DNA from 2 places in the Streptomyces sp. NPDC090499 genome. Region 1 is predicted to be linked to the other one. Evidence: riboswitches for the same ligand, from Rfam matches in the RefSeq annotation. Region 1 holds a riboswitch; the other holds the start of a gene.
What was found. Region 1 has a riboswitch for glycine ahead of gcvP (aminomethyl-transferring glycine dehydrogenase). Riboswitches for the same ligand answer to the same signal wherever they lie in the genome.

Region 1 (5,160 bases):
ACCGAGGAGATCGGCTACCGGGGGCCCACGGCCTGCGCGGCGGCCGGCATCACCTACCGGCAGCTCGACTACTGGGCCCGCACCGGCCTGGTCGAGCCCAGTGTGCGGCCCGCCTACGGGTCGGGCACCCAGCGTCTGTACAGCTTCCGGGACGTCGTCGTCCTGAAGATCGTCAAGCGGTTCCTGGACACCGGGGTCTCGCTCCAGAACATCCGCACCGCCGTCCAGCACCTGAGGGAACGCGGTTTCCGCGACCTGGAGCGCATGACCCTGATGAGCGACGGCGCCACGGTCTACGAGTGCACCTCGCCCGACGAGGTGCACGCCCTGCTCCAGGGCGGTCAGGGCATCTTCGGGATCGCGGTCGGCGTGGTGTGGCGGGACGTGGAGAACGCGCTCTCCCAATTGCACGGCGAGCGCGTCGACACCGGCGAGACGCTCGTCGGCCACAACCCCGCGGACGAACTGGCCCGGCGGCGCAACCGGGCGGTCTGAAGGCTTGCTGACAATGCCCCGGCACGGTCTCCCGTGCCGGGGCATTGTCAGTGGTGTGGTGCAGCATCGGAGATGTGAGAAACGCGCCCACGATCCTGCATCTCGACATGGATGCCTTCTTCGCCTCGGTGGAGCAGGCGTCCAAGCCGAGCCTGCGCGGGAAGGCCGTGGTCGTGGGCGGGCTCGGGCCGCGCGGTGTGGTGGCCACCGCGTCGTACGAGGCCCGGGTGTTCGGGGTGCACTCGGCGATGCCGATGGGGCAGGCACGGCGGCTGGCGCCGAACGCCGCGTACCTGGTGCCGCGCTTCGGGCTGTACCGGTCGGTCAGCGAGCAGGTGATGGGGCTGCTGCGGGGGCTCTCGCCGCTGGTGGAGCCGCTCAGTCTGGACGAGGCCTTCGTAGATCTGGAGGCCGGTGAGATGGCCCGGGACGCCGCGTCCGCGCGGCTGGTGGGGGAGAGGCTGCGCGCCGACATACGGGCCGTCACGGGGCTCTCCGGGTCGGTCGGGCTCGCCGCCTCCAAGATGCTCGCGAAGATCGCCTCCGAGCAGGCCAAGCCCGACGGGCTGGTGCTGATCGAGCCGGGCACGGAGCGGGCGATGCTGGGGCCGATGACGGTACGGACCCTGCCGGGGGTGGGGCCTGCGACGGGGGACCATCTGCGGCGGGCCGGGATCACCACGGTCGACGAGATCGCCGAGGCGGGCGAGGACGAGCTGGTACGGCTGCTCGGCAAGGCCCACGGGCACGCGCTGTACGCGATGGCGCTGGCCCACGACGAGCGGCCCGTGGTGGCCGAACGGGAGACGAAGTCGGTGTCGGTCGAGGACACCTACGACGTGGACATCCACGACCGGCTGCGGGTGGGGATGGAGGTGCAGCGGCTGGCCGACCGGTGTGTACGGCGGCTGCGGGGAGCCGGGCTGTCCGGGCGGACCATCGTGCTGAAGGTGCGGCGGTACGACTTCTCGACGCTCACCCGCTCGGAGACGCTCAGGGGGCCGACCGACGATCCGGCGGTGGTGCGGGAGGCGGCCGCGCGGTTGCTGGACTCGGTGGACACGACCGGGGGCGTGCGGTTGCTGGGGGTGGGGGTGTCGGGGCTGGCCGACTACACGCAGGAGGACCTGTTCGCGCAGGCGGCGGCCGACGCGGGGGCGGCGGAGTTCGCGGCGGAGGACGAGGTCGCGGAGCCGGCCACCGAGGAGCAGGCGGTTGCCGAGCGGAGGTGGCCCGCGGGACACGACGTGCGGCACACCGAGTACGGGCACGGGTGGGTGCAGGGGAGTGGCCTGGGACGGGTGACGGTCCGGTTCGAGACGCCGGGGGCGGCGGCGCCGGGGAGAGTGCGGACGTTTCGGGTCGAGGATCCCGAGCTGGAGCCGGCGGAGCCGTTGCCGTTGATGCCCGGGGTTTCGGCGGACGGGGTGCGGGCGTGACCGTGGGTGGGGGCCGGGCGGGGGTGGGGAGGCTTACCGGCGCCTGCCGGGTGCCGCTGCGCCCACCCGTGCCGCCCTGCGGCACGCCTGCCCGCAGCCATGTGGCTACTCCTCCGTGCCCGCCAGCTTGCCGAAGTCGTGGTCGGGGCGGGCCTGGGGCGGGGGAGTCGTGTCCAGGCCGTAGTGGTGGTAGAGCTGGAGCTCCTGTTCCGGGGAGAGGTGTCGGCCCACGCCGAAGTCGGGGGCGTCTTTGATCAGGGCGCGGTCGAAGGGGACCTGAAGGGTGCCCTCGACCAGTTCGCTGGGCTCCAGGGGGACGAAGGCGTCCCTGGAGAACAGGCCGGTGCGTATGGCCGCCCACTCCGGCACGCCCGTCGCGTCGTCGAGGTACACCTCGTCGATCGTGCCGATCTTCGTGCCATTGCGGTCGAACGCCTTGCGGCCGATCAGGTTGCGCGGATCGATGTCGGTCTGCACGGGCCCTCCACTTGGTCGCAACTCATCCGTAAGCACTACAAAAGAGCACATTGAAGGAGGCGGCCACTCGAAGGCTCCGGTGTTGCCCCCGCTGGTAGGCTGGCAGGCGGCTGCTGACCCCGTGCGGGAGAGTCCTCCGGGAAACCGGAGGCGCCGAAGGAGCAAATCCTCCCCGGAATCTCTCAGGCTCACGTACCGCACGGACGAGGTCACTCTGGAAAGCAGGGCGGATGTCGACGGCGTCCGCTCTCACCGACGGTGCAAGCCGGTGGTCCGCAAGGGCGTACCGGCGAAGCTCTCAGGTCCGATGACAGAGGGGGAGGCCGTCGGGGTACCCGTGCCGGGGTACCCCTCGAAGGTCGCGTCAGACCAGGAGGCCTCCGCAATGACCGCCCAGCGCATCCCGCTCTCCGAGCTTGAGCAGGGAATCCCCTTCGAGCAGCGCCATATCGGCCCCGACCACGAGGCCCGGGCCAAGATGCTCGCCCAGGTCGGCTACGGCTCGCTCGACGAGCTGACCGCCGCCGCCGTGCCGGACGTGATCAAGAACGCCGACCGGCTGGAGCTGCCCGGCGCCCGCACCGAGGCCGAGGTGCTGGCCGAGCTGCGGTCCCTGGCCGACCGGAACCAGGTGCTCGGCTCGATGATCGGCCTGGGGTACTACGGCACCTTCACGCCGCCCGTCATCCTGCGCAACGTGATGGAGAACCCCGCCTGGTACACGGCCTACACCCCGTACCAGCCGGAGATCTCCCAGGGCCGCCTGGAAGCGCTGCTGAACTTCCAGACCGTGGTCGCCGACCTCACCGGGCTGCCCACCTCCGGTGCCTCGCTGCTCGACGAGGGCACCGCCGCCGCCGAGGCCATGGCCCTGTCCCTGCGCATGGGCAAGAACAAGAAGGGCGTCTTCGTCGTCGACGCGGACGCGCTGCCGCAGACCGTCGCCGTGATCCAGACCCGGGCCGAGCCGACGGGCGTGGAGGTCGTGGTCGCCGACCTCGCCGAGGGCATTCCGGCGGAGCTCGCCGGGCGGGAGATCAACGGGGTGCTCGTCCAGTACCCCGGCGCCTCCGGTGCCGTACGCGACGTCAGGGCCGTCGTCGAGCAGGCCCACGAACGGGGCGCGCTCGTCACCGTCGCCGCCGACCTGCTCGCGCTGACCCTGCTGACCTCGCCGGGCGAGCTCGGGGCCGACATCGCCGTCGGCACCACCCAGCGCTTCGGCGTCCCGATGGGCTTCGGCGGGCCGCACGCCGGTTACATGGCGGTCCGCGAGAAGTTCGCGCGCAGCCTGCCCGGACGGCTCGTGGGCGTCTCCGTGGACGCCGACGGGAACAAGGCGTACCGGCTGGCGCTGCAGACCCGCGAGCAGCACATCCGGCGGGAGAAGGCCACCAGCAACATCTGCACCGCGCAGGTCCTGCTCGCGGTGATGGCCGGCATGTACGCCGTCTACCACGGGCCCGAGGGACTCAGGGCCATCGCGCAGCGCACGCACCGTTACGCCACGGTCCTCGCCGCCGGGCTCACGGCAGGCGGTGTCGAGATCGTGCACGGCGCCTACTTCGACACCCTCACCGCGCGCGTGCCCGGCAAGGCCGCCGGGATCGTCGCCGCAGCCCGCCAGGGTGGCGTCAACCTGCGGCTCGTCGACGCCGACCACGTGTCCATGGCCTGCGACGAGACCACCACCCGCGCCCAGCTGAGCGCCGTCTGGACGGCCTTCGGCGTCGATGGCGACGTCGAGGCACTGGACGCCGTCACCGAGGACACGCTGCCCGAGGCGCTGCTGCGCACCGACGGCTACCTGACCCACCCCGTCTTCCAGCAGTACCGCTCCGAGACCGCGATGCTCCGCTACCTGCGCAGGCTCGCGGACCGGGACTACGCGCTGGACCGCGGCATGATCCCGCTGGGCTCCTGCACCATGAAGCTCAACGCGACCACCGAGATGGAACCGGTCACCTGGCCCGAGTTCGGCCAGCTGCACCCGTTCGCGCCCGCCGAGCAGGCGCAGGGCTACCTGACCCTCATCCGGGAGCTGGAGGAGTGGCTCGCCGAGGTCACCGGGTACGACAAGGTGTCGCTGCAGCCCAACGCCGGATCGCAGGGCGAGTTCGCCGGCCTGCTCGCCGTACGCGCGTACCACCGCGCCAACGGCGACGCGCAGCGGACCGTGTGCCTGATCCCGTCGTCCGCGCACGGGACCAACGCGGCCAGTGCCGTGATGGCGGGCATGAAGGTCGTCGTCGTGAAGACCGCCGAGGACGGCGAGATCGACGTCCCCGACCTGCGGGCGAAGATCGAGCAGCACCGTGACGAGCTCGCCGTGCTGATGATCACCTACCCGTCCACGCACGGGGTGTTCGAGGAGCACGTCGCCGACATCTGCGCGCAGGTGCACGAGGCCGGCGGCCAGGTGTATGTCGACGGGGCCAACCTCAACGCCCTGGTCGGGGTCGCCAAGCCGGGCCACTTCGGCGGCGACGTCTCCCACCTCAACCTGCACAAGACCTTCTGCATCCCGCACGGCGGCGGCGGTCCCGGTGTCGGTCCGGTGGCCGTACGGGCCCACCTGGCGCCGTACCTGCCGAACCACCCGCTGCAGCCCGCCGCCGGTCCTGAGACGGGTGTCGGGCCGGTCTCGGCCGCGCCGTGGGGCTCGGCGGGGATCCTGCCGATCTCGTGGGCGTACGTCCGGCTCATGGGCGGCGAGGGGCTGAAGCGGGCCACGCAGGTGGCCGTGCTC
Region 2 (5,160 bases), on a different contig from region 1:
CCGAACTGCAACGTGGTGAAGGTGAAGTCGAACACCGTGCACGCCATCACCGCGTACCCGCTTTTCGCCTCGTGCCAGAGCAAGAACGAGGCCTGCACCCCGAAGCCGAAGTAGAAAACCCGCGGAAAGTCCGGCGCGCGTCGGAAAAAAAATGATGGGGCCCGCCTGTTGCACAGGGCGGGCCCCATCGTCCTGACGGGTCAGTAGACGCCGGGCGCAGGCGGATACCCGTATCCCGCCGCCGACGCCGGAGCCGCGTGGGCCTCGCGGTCGTAGAACGGCCGTGCCGTCGCCCGCATCCACATCACGACCGGGTCGTACTCGTCGGTCATCGCGACCGTCGACACCGGCAGTCCGTCCGGCACCGCGCCGATCGACTGCTGCATCATCCCCCGCACCGAGTCCACGGCGGACGGCGAGGTGTCGTACACGTCCAGGCCGATCGCGAGGTACGGCGCCCCGAGGGCCGGCTGCACCCAGGCCCGGCGCAGCGAGCGGATCGCGGGGGTGCGGTGGGCGTTCTGCGTGAGCAGGGCGTAGAACTGCGGGATCTCGATGGCCGGTTCGGCGAGCCGCAGCGGCCCGGCCGGCTGGCGGTCCAGGCCGGTGGCGATGCGGCGCAGGTCCAGCCACGGGATGCCGACGCCGCCGCCCGGGGCGTGCGGGTTGAGCCAGAGGCCGAAGTGGTCGGGGTAGAGCGTGCGGGCCACGTCGATGCCGTCGACCACCTCGTACGAGCGGTTCCAGCCGCTCGCGGAGAGCTCCTGGGCCGAGGTCACGCAGGGGGCGTAGCCGTGGCCCTCGACCTCCATGTTCCCGTACTGGGCGTCGGGGGAGCCGGCCTGGCCGTGCCAGAGCAGCATCCAGATCTGGCCGGAGGCGGGCGTGGCGAGGGCGCGGAGGAGTGCCTCGTAGGCGTCGTAGCGCCCGGGGGTTACCTGGCGCAGCATGTGCTCGACCTGCCCGGCCGCCGCGGTGCCGCTGGCGCTCACGTGTTACCGCCCCTTCATCTGGTGCCCCGCGTCTGGAGGGCGCCCCGCGTTTGGAGACAGCTTATGCGTCCGGGGGGCGGGGGCCGATTGTCCGTGCGCGGGTGCCGGTTTCGTCGTGGTACTTCGCGCAGTTCCTCCCCCAGCCTTCGGCCGGGGGTACCCCCAGCGCCCCTGGGTCCGCTGCCCTTTGGGCCGGCTGCACAGGAAAGGGGGGCTTCAGTGGCCGTGCTGGTAGAAGGGCCGGACGTTCTCCCGCATCCAGTGGCCCACCGGGTCGTCCGCCACGTCGAGCAGGACCAGGTTCACCGGCCACTGCAGCGGGACCCGGCCCAGCGCCTTGCCCAGGGCCTCCAGGGGCAGGGCGCGCAAGTCGCCCTCCCACTGGGAGAGTTCGACGCCCACGAACATCACCGGGTCGGCCGTCTCGATCACGGCCAGGCAGCGGCGGGCCGTGGCGACCACGCCGATCGCCGCGAACTCCGCCGACGCCGCGGCCAGGAAGTCCATCGGATCGTCCTGCCAGTCCGGTTCGAAGAGGCGGACCCGGCCGCCGGAGGCGGGGCCGTCCAGTTCGGTACGGCCGGTCCGGCAGAGCTCGGCGACCGCCTCCGGCGGCAGCGGGACACCGACCACTCCCCCGGGGTTCACGGCGATGCCGACCTGCGGGGGCAGGCCGCGGGCGAACTCGACCGCCGGGGCGATCGTGTACGACAGGTGGGAGCCGGCCACCAGCCGGAACTGCTCCTCGGAGCTGAAGACCGGCACGTACACCCGGCCCTCGATCTGCGTGGTGGGCAGGTCCAGCGGGCCGCTGTGCGGGCCGCCGCCCTCGGGCAGCGGGATCCACAGGAAACTCCGGCCCAGTACCTCGATGAGCCGGCCAGCCGCCGCGGGCACGCCGAGGGAGGCCGACAGGACCTCCTCCAGTTCGTTGCCTGGCCACCCGCTGTGCGGGTGGGGGTGCGCCTGTGCCGGGAAGTCCGCGGGAATGTCCGCCGGGAAGTCCATCTGCCTACCGCCTGCTGGAAACCGCTGCTGAGGCTGGAAAGGCTAGCGGGTGGCACCGACAAAGCCACCCCACCAGCCGGTTCGGGCCGCGAAAGCGGCCCCGGCGCACCGCCGCCTTCTCAGCGCTCGAAGGCGATCCGGCGCAGTGCGTCCGCCGCGGCCCGGTCGACGAGGACCGCCGAGCCGACCCCCTCGGGCAGTCTCCCCTGCTCCGCCGCGCGCAGCAGCCGGCCGGCCGCCCTGCGGTGGCGCAGGAAGGCGTACCGGGAGACGCCCCGGCCGCGCTCGCGCTGGCCGTCCAGTGCCGTGCCCGGGGTGACGTCGAGGAGCAGCAGGTGCAGGGTGCCGCCGCGGCGGCGGGCCTCCCGGGCCAGCCAGTCGCGCACCCAGGCCTGGGTCCCGCAGTCGTGCACGACCACGCCCTCGCCGGTGCCGAGGGCCCGGCGCAGCCCGGCGTAGTGGGCGAGGCGGACCAGCGGGCGGTAGACGGCGTACGGCAGGAGACCGGCCAGCCGGGCGTCCCAGCGGTCGCGGGTGTCCTGGGAGTCGACGCAGATGCCCTGCACGGCGCGGTGCATCAGGGTGGACTTGCCGCTGCCGGGCAGCCCGGTGACCACGACCAGGTCCCGGGGGCCGAAGAGCAGGCCGTGCGGGCTGTGGCCGGCCCGGTCGCGCAGGTCGCGGACGACCGGTGCGGGGCTCTCGCCGCACCGCTCGCGGGCCGGGGCCGTCGGCTGCCGGGGCAGGGCGATGCCCGTCGTCGTCGCGTATGCCGTGGTCCTTGTCACCGTGATCGTCCTCCCTGGGGGTTCAGGAAAGGTTTTCCCCACTTAATGTAAAGAGAAGGTAATGCACGGTGTCTCGCGGTTCCGTTCGCGTCCTGCCACAGGCCCGTCACAAAGGTGCGGCACGGGCCGGGTCTGCCGCGGCGCCGGGCGGCGTGCAATGATGTCCGCGCCAACTGCATACCGGCCGCTTGAATCCGCGCGGGAGAGTCCCCAGCCGTCTTCGCTGGGGCGCCGAAGGAGCAAGTCCCTCCCTTGAATCTCTCAGGCCCCGTTACCGCGCGGGCGAGGCACATCTGAAAAGCGGGCCGCTGTGTCAGTGGCTCCACCCAAGGTGCAAGCCGTGACCACGTCCGTGGTCAGGGCGAACCTCTCAGGTTCCGATGACAGATGGGGAGGACAGCCCTCGCCTGTCATGCCCTTGGAACCTTCGGGAGACGACCGACCGATGAGCAGTACCGATTCCGCCGCACCCCGCCGTACCGCGCTCGATGCCCTGCACCGCTCGCTCGGCGCGACCATGACCGACTTCGCCGGCTGGGACATGCCCCTGCGCTACGGCTCCGAGCGCGACGAGCACGTCGCCGTACGGACCAGGGCCGGGCTCTTCGACCTGTCCCACATGGGCGAGATCACCGTGACCGGCCCGCAGGCCGCCGCCCTGCTCAACCACGCCCTGGTCGGCAACATCGCCTCCGTCGGCACCGGCCGGGCCCGCTACACCATGATCTGCCGCGCCGACGGCGGCATCCTGGACGACCTGATCGTCTACCGGCTGGCCGAGACCGAGTACCTGGTCGTCGCCAACGCCTCCAACGCCCAGGTCGTCCTCGACGCGCTCGTGGAGCGGTCCGCCGGGTTCGACGCCGAGGTCCGCGACGACCGGGACGCGTACGCGCTGCTCGCCGTCCAGGGCCCGGAGTCCCCCGGCATCCTCGCCTCCCTCACCGACGCCGACCTGGACGGGCTGAAGTACTACGCCGGGCTGCCCGGCACCGTCGCCGGCGTCCCGGCGCTGATCGCACGCACCGGCTACACCGGCGAGGACGGCTTCGAGCTGTTCGTGAAGCCGGAGCACGCGGTGGAGCTGTGGCAGGCGCTGACCAAGGCCGGCGAGGGCGTCGGCCTGGTGCCCTGCGGGCTGTCCTGCCGGGACACCCTGCGGCTGGAGGCGGGCATGCCGCTGTACGGGCACGAGCTGACCACCTCGCTCACCCCCTTCGACGCCGGTCTCGGCCGGGTGGTGAAGTTCGAGAAGGAGGGCGACTTCGTGGGGCGCGAGGCGCTCGCCGAGGCCGCCGCCCGCGCCGAGCAGAACCCGCCGCGGGTGCTCGTCGGCCTGGTCGCCGAGGGCCGCCGGGTGCCGCGCGCCGGGTACCAGGTGGTCGCCGGCGGCGAGGTGATCGGCGAGGTCACCTCGGGCGCCCCCTCGCCCACCCTGGGCCGGCCGATCGCCATGGCGTACGTCGACGCGGCGCACTCGGCGCCGGGCACGGCGGGCGTCGGCGTGGACATCCGGGGCAGTCACGAGCCGTACGAGGTCGTGCCGCTGCCGTTCTACAAGCGCCGGAAGTAACCGCCGCCGGCGGCACCGGCAGCCGCCACCGGGCGTGACCTGGCGCACAGAGCCGCTGGTCACGCACGTTCCCAGCAGTCCCCCTTTCACCAGCACTCCCCCGCGTACAGGAGAATTCAGGCCATGAGCAACCCCCAGCAGCTGCGGTACAGCAAGGAGCACGAGTGGCTGACGGCCGCCGAGGACGGCGTGGCGACGGTCGGCATCACGGAGCACGCGGCCAACGCGCTCGGTGACGTCGTCTTCGTCCAGCTCCCGGCGGTCGGCGACACGGTGACCGCGGGCGAGTCCTGCGGCGAGCTGGAGTCGACCAAGTCGGTGTCCGACCTGTACGCGCCGGTCACCGGTGAGATCACCGCGGTCAACGAGGACGTCGTCGACGACCCGTCCCTGGTGAACTCGGCCCCCTTCGAGGGCGGCTGGCTGTTCAAGGTGCGTGTCACGGACGAGCCGGCCGACCTGCTCTCCGCCGACGAGTACACCGCCTTCACCGCCGGCTGAGGAGTCGTAGAACGGATGTCTGAGTTGTCGCTTCTGAACACGCCCCTGCACGAGCTCGACCCCGAGGTGGCCGCCGCGGTCGACGCCGAACTGGCGCGCCAGCAGTCCACCCTGGAGATGATCGCCTCGGAGAACTTCGCTCCGCTCGCGGTCATGGAGGCACAGGGCTCGGTCCTCACCAACAAGTACGCCGAGGGTTACCCGGGCCGCCGCTACTACGGCGGCTGCGAGCACGTCGACGTCACCGAGCAGATCGCCATCGACCGGGTGAAGGAGCTGTTCGGCGCCGAGTACGCCA

Region 2: another riboswitch for glycine. It lies ahead of gcvT (glycine cleavage system aminomethyltransferase GcvT); the one in region 1 lies ahead of gcvP (aminomethyl-transferring glycine dehydrogenase).

The regions. Positions count from the first base shown of each region.
Region 1 is NZ_JBIVXP010000015.1:8,440-13,599, forward strand. It holds gene ACIQVL_RS38035 (MerR family transcriptional regulator) at 1-495, shown strand, start outside; partial or broken gene ACIQVL_RS38040 (DNA polymerase IV) at 570-2,118, shown strand; gene ACIQVL_RS38045 (PRC-barrel domain-containing protein) at 2,040-2,411, opposite strand; glycine riboswitch at 2,526-2,619, shown strand; gene gcvP (aminomethyl-transferring glycine dehydrogenase) at 2,797-5,160, shown strand, end outside.
Region 2 is NZ_JBIVXP010000010.1:52,069-57,228, reverse strand. It holds gene ACIQVL_RS31930 (hypothetical protein) at 1-114, shown strand, start outside; gene ACIQVL_RS31925 (enhanced serine sensitivity protein SseB C-terminal domain-containing protein) at 201-992, opposite strand; gene ACIQVL_RS31920 (enhanced serine sensitivity protein SseB) at 1,209-2,000, opposite strand; gene ACIQVL_RS31915 (AAA family ATPase) at 2,120-2,794, opposite strand; glycine riboswitch at 2,978-3,075, shown strand; gene gcvT (glycine cleavage system aminomethyltransferase GcvT) at 3,234-4,361, shown strand; gene gcvH (glycine cleavage system protein GcvH) at 4,485-4,862, shown strand; gene glyA (serine hydroxymethyltransferase) at 4,887-5,160, shown strand, end outside.